3 regions of the Nonomuraea sp. NPDC050153 genome follow, and region 1 is predicted to be linked to each of the others. Evidence: riboswitches for the same ligand, from Rfam matches in the RefSeq annotation. Region 1 holds a riboswitch; each other region holds the start of a gene.
The links. Region 1 has a riboswitch for thiamine pyrophosphate ahead of thiO (glycine oxidase ThiO). Riboswitches for the same ligand answer to the same signal wherever they lie in the genome.

Region 1 (3,598 bases):
CATGACGGCCGCGCAGCCCACCTGCTCCAGCCGCCGCGCCAGCGCGGGGTCGTCCCCGATGTACGGCAGCACCACGAACCCGTCGGCCACCAGCCGCTCCGCGGCGTCGAACGTCTCGATCGGGTCGGGCAGCAGCGTCCGCTCGTCGGCGATGACCTCCAGCTTGACCCAGTTCGTGCCGAGCGCCTCCCTGGCCAGCCGCGCCGTCAGCACGGCCTCGCCCGCGGTGAAGCAGCCCGCCGTGTTGGGGAGCACCTTGATGTCCCGCTCGCGCAGCACGTCCAGGACGGACCCGGGGGCGCTCGGGTCGAGCCGCCGCATGGCCACCGTGGTCAGCTCGGTGCCGGACGCGGCCAGCGCCTGGTCGAGCACGTCGAGCGAGGGCGCGCCGCCGGTCCCCATGATGAGCCGGGAGGAGAACTTCTCCCCGGCGATGATCAGTTCATCCACCTTGCACCGCCGTCAGAACCTCCACCCGGTCACGGTCGCTGAGCGCCGTCGTCTCCCACGAGCTCCGCGTGACCACCTCGTCGTTGACGGCCACGGCCACCCCGGTGGTGGCCGTGGTCAATGTGCGTACGGCCTGCGCCACGGTCATGCCGTCGGTCACCTCGTGCGAGGCCCCGTTGATCGTCACAATCATGAAATTTCCCGAAATCTCCCAGGCGTGCACAACGCCGCCAGCTCGCCCTCTTCGCCCAGCAGGATGTCCGCCGTGAGCGGCGCCAGGAGCACGCCGCCCCGGTGGTGACCGGTGGCCAGCGTCAGCCCCGGGGTGCGGCTCGGGCCGATGAGCGGCAGGTTGTCCGGCGTACCCGGACGCAGCCCGGCCACCACGTCGGCGACCTCCAGCTCGGTGACGCCCGGCACCAGCTCCCTGGCGTCCCGCAGCAGCTCGTAGAGCCCGCCCGCGGTCACCCTGGTGTCGAAGCCCATCTCCTCCTGCGTCGCCCCGACCACCAGCTCGCCGTCACCCCGGGGGACGAGATAGACCGGCGTGCCGTGGACGGTGCCGCGCACGCACCGCGTGAGCAGTGGCTGCGGCGAGCGCAACCGCATGATCTGCCCCTTCACCGGCCGCACCGGCACCTCGGCCAGCCCGGCGCTCCACGCCCCGGCCGCCAGGATCACCCGCTCCGCCGGCAGCTCGGATCGCCGGCCGTCGCCGCCGGGCGGCTCCAGGCGTACCCCCGTGACCCGGGCGCCGTCGCGCAGCAGCTCGCCCACCCGGGCCCGTACCAGCGGGACTCCCTGCCGGTCGAGCGCGGCCAGCAGCGCCGCCGTCACGCGGCGCGGGTCCACCCAGGAGTCGCCGGGGGCCAGCAGCCCGCCCCGCGCCGAGGGGGCCAGCATGGGCTCCAGGCGGCGGCACTCGCGGCCGGTCAGCCGCTCGACGGGCAGCTCCAGCTTCTCCAGGTACGCGGCCAGCTCGTCCAGCGCGGCCAGGTCGTCCGCCCCGAACGCCACGTCGAGCGTCCCCTCGGAGCGCAGGTCCAGGGCCTCGGGGCCGGCCAGCCCCGCGTCGGCGGCCAGCTCGGCGGCGAAGGCCGGCCAGCGGCGCAGCGACGCCACCCCGAGCCGCAGCAGCGGCGCCTCGGTGTAGGTGACCTCGCTGATCGGCGCCAGCATCCCCGCCGCCGCGTGCGAGGCCCCCGAGGCGGGGGCCGGGTCCACCAGGGTGACGGGCCGCCCCGCGCGGGCCAGCCGCCAGGCCGCGGAGAGCCCGACGACCCCGCCGCCCACGATCACATCCATCCGCGCTCCCTTCGCCGGCATGATCCGGATCAGGTGTCTTGCGGTCGAAGGCCCGATGGCAGCCTTCCTCTCAGCCCGGTCACGGCCGGACTCCCGCGCGTCTTACGTCCTCCAGCCTACGGCCTCGCTGCGACGCCCCGACACCGCCCCACGTTAGGGTCATGAACGTGAACCGAGTCGTGGTGGTGGGAGCTGGGCTGGCCGGAGTGCGCACCGTGGAGGCGCTGCGCACGCGGGGGTTCGAGGGGAGGGTCACGCTGATCGGGGAGGAGCGGCATCGCCCCTACGACCGTCCGCCCCTGTCCAAGGCCGTGCTGTTCGGCGACGCCGACACCAGCTTCGTCGACACCGACCTGGCCGCGATCGACGTGGAGTTCCAGCCCGGGGTCAGCGCCAAGGCGCTGCGGGAGGGGGTCGTCGAGACGACCGAGGGCGAGATCGGCTACGACGGGCTGGTCATCGCCACCGGCGCCGAGCCGATCAGGCTGCCCGGCGACGGCCCGCAGCACGTGCTGCGCACGCTCGACGACGCCCACGAGCTCAGGGCCATGCTCGTCCCCGGCGCCCGCGTCGCGGTCATCGGCGCCGGCTGGATCGGCGCGGAGGTGGCCACGGCCGCCCGCCGCGCCGGGTGCGCGGTGACCGTGATCGAGGCCGGCCCGGCGCCGCTCGCCGCGGCGGTCGGCGCCGGGATCGGGGCTCGCACCGAGCGCTGGTACGACGGCATCGACCTGCGGCTCGACACCATGGTCGACTCCGTGGACGAGGGCGGCGTGCGGCTGGTGGGCGGCGAGTTCGTGGACGCCCACGTGGTGGTCACGGGCATCGGCGTGCGCCCGGCCGTCGAATGGCTCACCGGCGCCGACATCGACCTGCACAACGGCGTCGTCGTGGACGAGCACCTGCGCGCCTCCCTCCCGAACACGGTGGCCGTCGGCGACTGCGCCGCCTGGTGGTCGCGTCGCTGGCAGACCAGGCTCAGGGTCGAGCACTGGGACACCGCGCTCAACGCCCCGGAAGTGGCCGCCGCGAGCCTGCTGGGCGAGGACGTCGCGTACGATCCCGTTCCGTACTTCTGGTCGGAGCAGTTCGGACATATGGTGCAATACGCCGGTCATCATTTGGCAGGGGAACGGCTGATCTATCGCGGCGAGCCCGAGGGCAAGTGGTCGGCCGTCTGGCTCACGGCCGACGACGTTCCCGCAGCGGTGCTCGCCGTGGACCGGCCGCGGGACCTCGTACAGGGGCGTAGAATCATCGGCGCCGGACACCGTCTCGACGTGGAACGCCTGGTAGATCCAGAAGTCTCCCTACGGGATTGTGTTGTTTGAGCAAGCACGGCATGTGGTAGTTGTGGTTTCGTGACGCTTTCTGTTGCACAGATCGACCGGGAGACCGACCAGCTCGTCGACGAGTGGCTCACTCTCCCCGAAGTGGCCTCGCGCCTCGACCTTTCGATCGGGCGGGCCAAGCAACTCCTCAAGGACCACAAGCTGCTCGGCGTTCGCCGGGGGAGCGGCGGGCCGCAGGTGCCCGCGGTGTTCCTCGATGGAAAGGATGTGAGGAAGGGCCTGCCCGGCACGCTGACCGTGTTGCTGGACGCCGGCTACGACGACGTCGAGTCGCTGCGCTGGCTCTTCACCCCCGACGAGTCCCTGCCCGGATCGCCCATCGAGGCGATCAAGGCCGGCCGTCACACTGAGGTCAAGCGGCGTGCCCAAGCCCTCGGTTTCTGAGGCCCGCCTCTATCTCTGCACCGACGGCCGCCGCGACCGCGGCGACCTCGCGGAGTTCCTCGACTCGGTGCTGGCCGGCGGCGTGGACATCATCCAGCTGCGGGAGA
Region 2 (3,598 bases), on a different contig from region 1:
CACGGTGATTCTCGGCGGGTGGGGAGGGTGGTGGCATGTCGAGCGGCGATCTCGATGCCCTGTTGCGTGTGACCTCCAGCACCTATCGAGGTGAGACGCATCCTGACGTCGCGTTCGGCACCTATGACGGGGCCGTCGGCAGGCTGGTGCTCGCGGTGACCGGCAAGGGGGTCGCGGCGTGCAGCTTCGAGCCGGAAAACGCCGTGTACGAGCTGGTCACAAGGCATGTGGGCACGTTCATCGGGCCGGACCCGAGCCGGCTCGACCCGGTGCGCAGAGAGTTGGACGCCTACTTCTCCGGCCGCCTGCGCGCGTTCACCACGCCCGTCGATCTCGTGCTGGCGACGTCTTTCGCCCGTACGGTGCTGCAGAAGACGATCGCGGTCCCGTACGGCACCACCACGACGCTGGAGGAGATCGGCGCGAGCATCGGCCGGCCGCGCGCGCTGCGGGCGATCGGCAACGCGCTGGCCTCCAACCCGGTGAGCGTGATCGTGCCGTGCCACCGGGTGGTGCGCGAGGACGGCGCGCTCGGCGACTACGCGGGCGGCGCGGCGGCCAAGCAGCACCTGCTCAACGTCGAAAAGCGCGCGTCGACCAGCCGATCAGCAGGGTGACCAGCGCGGCGACGATGGCCGCGCCGAGCGCCCCGTTCATCCACGGCTGCCGGGTGAAGCCGATGGCCTCGCGGACCGACTGCCAGAAGGCCCCCCACGGCGTGTCCGGGGGCGTGGCGGTCGCCAGCCAGTACGCCACGAAGCCGAGGGCCCACGGCACCAGCCTCGACCAGCGTGAGGGCGCGTCCTCCGCGGTGTTCCAGCCGCGCGAGCCGCCGAGCACGAAGTAGTCCACTGCCAGCACCGCGAACATCGGCACGAAGATCGCCCCGATCACCCCCAGGAACGCCCCGTACGAGTTGACGTCCACGACCAGGGCGATAGCGACGCTCAGCACGCCGATGGCGATGGAGAAGACGCGCCGGTCCACCCGCGGCATCAGGTTCTGCAGCGAGACCGTGGTGGAGTAGACGTTGGCGAACGACTGGTCGGTCTCACGCAGCACCAGGATCGCGAAGAACAGCGCGCCCAGCGGCACCGCCACGAACGGGCCGAACACCGACGTCGGATCGGCCGCCACCTTGTCCGCCCCCGCCAGGGCCACCGCGAACACGCCCAGGCCCAGGCAGGCCACCTGAGCCAGCGTGTAGCCGCCGACCACGCCGGTGAACGCGGCCCTGCTCGACCTGGAGTGCCGGGCGAAGTCGGCCGCCATCGGCACCCACGACACCGACAGCGCGATCACGTAGTCCACGGCCGGGGCGAACGCCGTCCAGGACCCGCCGGTGTGCGCGGGCGCCCTGGTCAGGAAGAACCAGGCGAACCACACCATCGACACGACCACGCCGATGGTGACGTACCGCCGCAGCAGCCTGACGGACCCGAGCGGCCAGATCGTGAGCGCCGTGGTCAGCACCCCCGCCGCGATCACCCACGCCTGGTACGGCACGGCGCCGAAGATCGCGCTGGCCGCCTTGGCGATCACCCACAGCTCGAACGCGGCCCAGCCGAGCATCTGGACGATGTTCAGGATCGTGGGGACGTACGAGATCTTCGCCCCGAACAGGCCCCGCAGCAGCACCATCGCGGGCTGCCCCGTCCGGGTGCCGGGCACGGCGGACAGGCCCACCATGGCGGTGCCGATCAGGCTGCCGACCACGGTCGCCAGGAGCGCGGCGGCCAGGCTGAGCGGAGCGTTGTCCAAGGGGTTGAGCAGGAGGGACGCCCCGGAGAAGCCCAGGAGGCTGACTCCGAGGTTCGCCCAGAGCGCGCCCTGGTCGAGCACGCCCAGGGTCTTCGGCGGCCGGCCTTCAAGAGTCAGCGGAACTTCGTCGACGACATGCGTCATCGCGCACTCCCTACGCCGGCATTACCCGGACAGGTTCAGGCGGTCGGCAGCGGATCTGTGGCTGCCCTCTCAGCCCGGCGAAACCCCGAGCTCCCGCGACAATCTGCAGTTGGCGCCCTCATCATGCCTTAATGACGGCGAAACCGCCACAGTGGGGCCTTCACCAAGATTTCACGCCACGAACGGCTGCCGCCCGGTCTCGCTGACCATCGGGCGGCGCGCGAACTCCCACGACTGCATGCCGCCGCCGACGTTGACGGCGTCGCGCCCCAGCTGGTTGAGCCAGGCCGCGACCTGCAGGGACCGGCCGCCCACCCGGCAGACGACGTAGACCGTGCGGTCGCCGGGCACCTCCTCGACCCGCCCTTGAATCTGGGTCATGGGGATGTGCACGGCCTCCGGGGCGTGCCCAGCGACCCATTCGTCCTGCTCACGGACGTCGAGCAGGTAAGCGTCTGCGGGAACGGCACTGGCCTCTATCTCAGGAACGGTCATGACTCCATCATCTCGCGCCTGGCGTCGTAGGCCGCACGCGCCGCGGCGATCTCCTCCTGGTGCGCCTCCGTCCAGGTGACCAGCGACTTGATGGTCTCGTGCAGCGTGCGGCCGAGCGGCGTGAGCGCGTAGTCCACCCTGGGCGGCACGACGGGGTGGACCTTACGGCTGACGAGACCGTCGCGTTCGAGCTGGCGCAGGGTCACGCTGAGCATGCGCTGGCTGACGCCGTCGATCTCGCGGCGGAGCTGGGTGAAGCGCAGGCTCTGGCAGTCGAGCAGGGCGATCACGAGCAGCGACCACTTGTCGGCGATGCGGTCGAGGATCTGGCGCACCTCGCAGTCCTCGCGGGTGTCCCACTGCCGCACGTCGTAGTCGTCGAGCGGTTCCGAAGTGCCTTCTTCCTCGGACTTCATTTGAGAAGGCGGGACAGGCGGCGGTCGGCGAGGGGCTTGCCGCCGGTCTGGCAGGTGGGGCAGTACTGCAGCGAGGAGTCCGCGAAGGACACCTCCCGGATCGTGTCGCCGCAGACGTCGCACGGCTGCCCCGTGCGGTTGTGGACCCGCAGCCCCGACTTCTTCTCCGCCTTGAGGTCCTTGGCCGCCAGCCCGTGCGCCCGCTCCACCGCCTCCCCCAGGGTGGTGACGATGGCCTCGTGCAGGTCGGCGATCTGCGCGTCCGTCAGCGTGGCCGCGATCTTGAACGGGGACATCTTCGCCGCGTGCAGCACCTCGTCCGAGTACGCGTTCCCGATGCCGGCGATGATCTTCTGGTCGCGCAGCAGCCCCTTGATCTGGGTGCGGCTGCCGCCCAGGATGCGTTTGAGCGCGTCGACGGTGAAGGACTCGTCGAGGGGGTCGGGGCCGAGGGCGGCGATGCCGGGGACCTCGTCCGGATTTTTGGTGACATAGACGGCAAGGCGCTTCTGCGTCCCCGCCTCCGTCAGCTCGAACCCGGGCGCCAGGCCCTCCTCATCGGGCGCCAGCCGGACGCGTACGGCGAGCGGGCCCTTGCCCGGGCGCACCGGCTTGGCGCCCGACAGGTCGTCGCGCCAGCGCAGCCACCCCGCCCGGGCCAGGTGGATGACCAGGTGGAGGCCGTCGCAGTCGAGGTCGAGGAACTTGCCGTGCCTGGCCACGCCGGTGATCGTCAGCCCACCGAGCGCGGTCACGGGCGGGTCGAACGTCTTGAGCGCCTG
Region 3 (3,598 bases), on a different contig from region 1:
TGACCCGGATCCAGCTGGTCTGCACGGACCTGGACGGGGTCCTGCTCACCAGCGCCGGTGGCCTCAGCCCCGACACCAGGGCGGCGCTGGCCGAGGCCCGCGCCGCCGGTCTCCAGGTCATGGTCGCCACCGGGCGGCCCACCCGGGACGCCCTGGACTGGGCTCTGGAGGCCGGCATCCAGGGCCTGATCGCCTGCAGCAACGGCGCGGTGATGTGGGACACCCGCGCCGGCCGGGTGCTGTTCGACCACTGCTTCACCGCCGGCCAGGTCGAGCAGGTCTTCGCCTGGGCCGGACGGTCCGTCCGGGGCGCGGTCCTGGGCATCGACACGGAGCGCGAGCTCGTCCTGCAACCCGGCTTCGCGGACCTGGTGCCCGGCTGCTGGCCCCATGACGTGTCGGCCGACCTCATCGGCCGGGTCACCCGCGGCAACCGGGTGGTCAAGGTGCTCGTGGCTCACCCTGGGCTCTCGGCGCCCCAGCTCGCCGACGCGTTCGGGACGGTCACCGGAGTCCGGGCGACCTTCTCGACCATGCACTTCCTGGAGATCTCGCCGGAGCGCGCGAACAAGGGCGAGGCCCTGCGATGGGCGGCCGCGCACCGGAGAGTCCCCCTTGCCGCCACGGCCGCGGTGGGGGACATGCCCAACGACCTCCCCATGCTCAGGAAGGCCGGGCTGCCCGCGGCCGTCGCCAACGCGCACCCCGAGGTCAAGGCGGCCGCCCGGATCCTGCTCCCCAGCAACGACGACGATGGCGTGGCCTCCCTGATCCACGCCATCCTGCTCAGGAGAACGATCGGCTGACGAGACCGGAGGAGCTCATGGCGCGGATGGAGTGGGTGCTCGGCAGCTGCCGCCTGCTGGCCGAGACCGCCGAGGAATTCGCCCGGACCCGTCCGTTTGCCGGCCTGACGATCGGCGCGGCCATCCATCTGGAGCCGAAGACCGCCACCCTCCTCCTCACGCTGCGGCAGGGCGGGGCGCAGATCGTCGCCACCGGCAACCTGATGACCACCCAGCAGGAGACGGTGGCCGTGCTGAGGGACCAAGGCGTCAACGTCGTCGGCGAGCGCACCGGCGACCCGGAGATCCACGCGGCCCACCTGCGCGAGGTCCTCGCCTGCCGGCCGGATCTCATCCTCGACAACGGCGGGGAGCTGTTCGCCCGGTTCCTGGAGGAGCCGTACGATTCGCTGCTGGGCGGGACCGAGGAGACCACCTCGGGGCGGGCGAGACTGCTGCCGCTGCGCGACCGCATCGCGCGGCCGCTCCTGGTGATCAACGACAGCCCGATCAAGCAGTTCGCCGAGAACGAGCATGCGGTGGGCCAGAGCGTGCTCGAGTCCTTCATGCGCATCACCAACCGGGCCACGAACGGGCTCCGGGTCACGGTCGTCGGCTACGGACCCTGCGGACGCGGCGTCGCCGGCAACTTCGGCCGCGCCCGTGCCCTCGTCTCCGTGCTCGACACGGATCCGGTACGGCGGCTCAACGCGCTGCTCGACGGCTTCGCGGTGCCGGAGCGGGAGCGGGCGATCTCGTCCGCCGAGCTCGTCGTGACCGTCACCGGCGCCGCGCGCGTCCTCACCGGAGCCGACCTCCGCCTGCTGTCCGACGGCGCGATCCTGGCCAACGCCGGTCATGTCCCGTGGGAGATCGACATGGCCGACCTCCTGGGCCATCCCGACGTGGTCGGCTCCGCGGAGCCGACGGAAGGCGTCACGAGCCTCGTCCTCGGCGACGGGAGGCGCGTTCACGTGCTCACCGGCGGGCACATGGTCAACCTCTCCGGCCCGCGCCCGCTGGGAAACTCGGTGGAATCGATGGATCTCGGATTCACGCTCCAGGCACGCTGTCTGGAGTCCATCGCAGGCGGGCTCGTACCGGTCGATCAGTGCGTCGTCCCCGTCCCCCGTGACATCGACGCGAAGGTGGCGCACGCCTACGTGACCCTTGCCAACCGGATTGGCTAGGGCCATTGGTCCCGAAAGTGAAGGACTTTCGTCCCTGGCGGGGCGATCCGGGCGGCGAGAAGTTGTTATTAGGCCTGTGAGACGAGCGAGGGAGCCCGACCCGAGAGCCTCTTCGGGGGAGCGAAGGAAAGGCTGAGAGGCCGGAGAGTCGAAGGACGAACCGGCGACCCCTAGCCACCTGATCCGGACCATGCCGGCGAAGGGAGAGCGCCTCACAGGTCTTCGCCATGTGCTGCGACTCCCCCCAGCAGACTCCCCCCAGCAGACTCCCACGGCAGAGGGCCGACGGCCCTGGCGGCCGGGGACCTTCGACCCTGACCGGAACCGTCCCGGGCGTGATGCGCTGGAGGCGGAGGTGGGTGTCATGGCCGTTCTCTCGGTGAAGCACGCGCTCGGTGTGGCGCTGGAGGCGGCGCGCTGGGCGCCGTCCGTGCACAACACGCAGCCCTGGACGTTCTCGGTGTCCGGGGAGGAGATCAGCCTGCGGGCCGACCCGGACCGGAGGCTGCGCGCCGGCGACGCCTCGGGCCGGGAACTGCTGATCAGTTGCGGTGCTGCCCTGTTCAACATGCGTACGGCGATGCGGTGCGAGGGCTTCGAGCCGGAGGTGCGCACCCTGCCGGACCCGGACCGCCCGTCGTTGCTCGCCACGCTCAAGCCGGGCGGCGAGACGCATACCGACGAGGCGACCAAGGCTCTCGGCGGTGAGATCGAGTGCCGTCGCACCCACCGGGCGGGCTTCGCCGAGGTGCCGGTGCCGGACGAACTGGTCGAGCGGCTGGTCCGCGCGGCCATGGAGCACGGCGCCAAGCTGACGCCCATCCGCTCCCCGGAGGCGTTGCGGGTCGTCGCCTCGCTCACCCAGGCCGCGCAGGGCGTGCAGGCGCAGAACCGTCGCTTCACCCTGGAGATGATCCGCTGGGGGCAGCCGCCCGGCAGCAGCCGCAGGGACGGGGTTCCGGCGGAGGGCTACCCGCGTCAGGCCGTACGGACCGATCCGGACTTCCCGCAGCGTGACTACGCCTGGCAGCACGACTGGGGCAGCCAGGCCGACCAGCGAGCGGCGGCGTCCGTCGGGGTCGTGGCGCTGCTCACCACGCGGGGCGACAGCCGCCGGGAGTGGATCGACGCCGGGCAGGCGCTGCAGCACATCCTGCTGCACGCCTCCGCGTACGGGGTCAGCGCCGCCTTCCACACCCAGGCGCTGGAGATGGACCTGCTGCGCGAGTTCCTGCGGCACGAGCTCTGCTCGGACGAGTACCCGCAGATGATCATGCGGCTCGGCGTCACCTTCGACGACAAACCGTCGGTCCGCCGCAACCTGTCCGAGGTCGTGATGTGAGAACCGGCACCGCGGCCGACGCCACGGACGAGGGCCTGGCCGACGCGCTCGCTCAGCTCATGGGACGGAGTTCCTCGATCTCGCATCCCCGGTAATACTCCGACACCCGCTGTTCGGTGGTCTCGATGTAGTCGTGGAGGGCCTGGCGGGAGCGGGCGAGCGTGTCGATGTGCTCGTCCAGGCCGTGCAGGCGCGCTCGCAGGGTGTCCAGGAGCTCGGGGCAGGGCTCCAGGTCGGGGGCCGTGCCGGTGGCGCAGGGCAGCAGGTACGCGATCTCCTGG

Region 2: another riboswitch for thiamine pyrophosphate. It lies ahead of ACIBQ1_RS30635 (purine-cytosine permease family protein); the one in region 1 lies ahead of thiO (glycine oxidase ThiO).
Region 3: another riboswitch for thiamine pyrophosphate. It lies ahead of ACIBQ1_RS50060 (Acg family FMN-binding oxidoreductase); the one in region 1 lies ahead of thiO (glycine oxidase ThiO).

Annotation. Positions count from the first base shown of each region.
Region 1 is NZ_JBITJQ010000001.1:122,904-126,501, forward strand. It holds gene ACIBQ1_RS00630 (thiazole synthase) at 1-450, opposite strand, end outside; gene thiS (sulfur carrier protein ThiS) at 443-643, opposite strand; gene thiO (glycine oxidase ThiO) at 640-1,755, opposite strand; TPP riboswitch at 1,745-1,862, opposite strand; gene ACIBQ1_RS00645 (NAD(P)/FAD-dependent oxidoreductase) at 1,917-3,086, shown strand; gene ACIBQ1_RS00650 (Rv2175c family DNA-binding protein) at 3,117-3,491, shown strand; gene thiE (thiamine phosphate synthase) at 3,469-3,598, shown strand, end outside.
Region 2 is NZ_JBITJQ010000014.1:23,731-27,328, reverse strand. It holds gene ACIBQ1_RS30640 (methylated-DNA--[protein]-cysteine S-methyltransferase) at 36-617, shown strand; gene ACIBQ1_RS30635 (purine-cytosine permease family protein) at 574-1,905, opposite strand; TPP riboswitch at 1,895-2,012, opposite strand; gene ACIBQ1_RS30630 (rhodanese-like domain-containing protein) at 2,077-2,400, opposite strand; gene ACIBQ1_RS30625 (winged helix-turn-helix transcriptional regulator) at 2,397-2,816, opposite strand; gene ACIBQ1_RS30620 (Fpg/Nei family DNA glycosylase) at 2,813-3,598, opposite strand, start outside.
Region 3 is NZ_JBITJQ010000035.1:66,148-69,745, forward strand. It holds gene ACIBQ1_RS50045 (MFS transporter) at 1-3, shown strand, start outside; gene ACIBQ1_RS50050 (HAD family hydrolase) at 1-806, shown strand, start outside; gene ACIBQ1_RS50055 (adenosylhomocysteinase) at 824-1,975, shown strand; TPP riboswitch at 2,080-2,197, shown strand; gene ACIBQ1_RS50060 (Acg family FMN-binding oxidoreductase) at 2,340-3,317, shown strand; gene ACIBQ1_RS50065 (MerR family transcriptional regulator) at 3,370-3,598, opposite strand, start outside.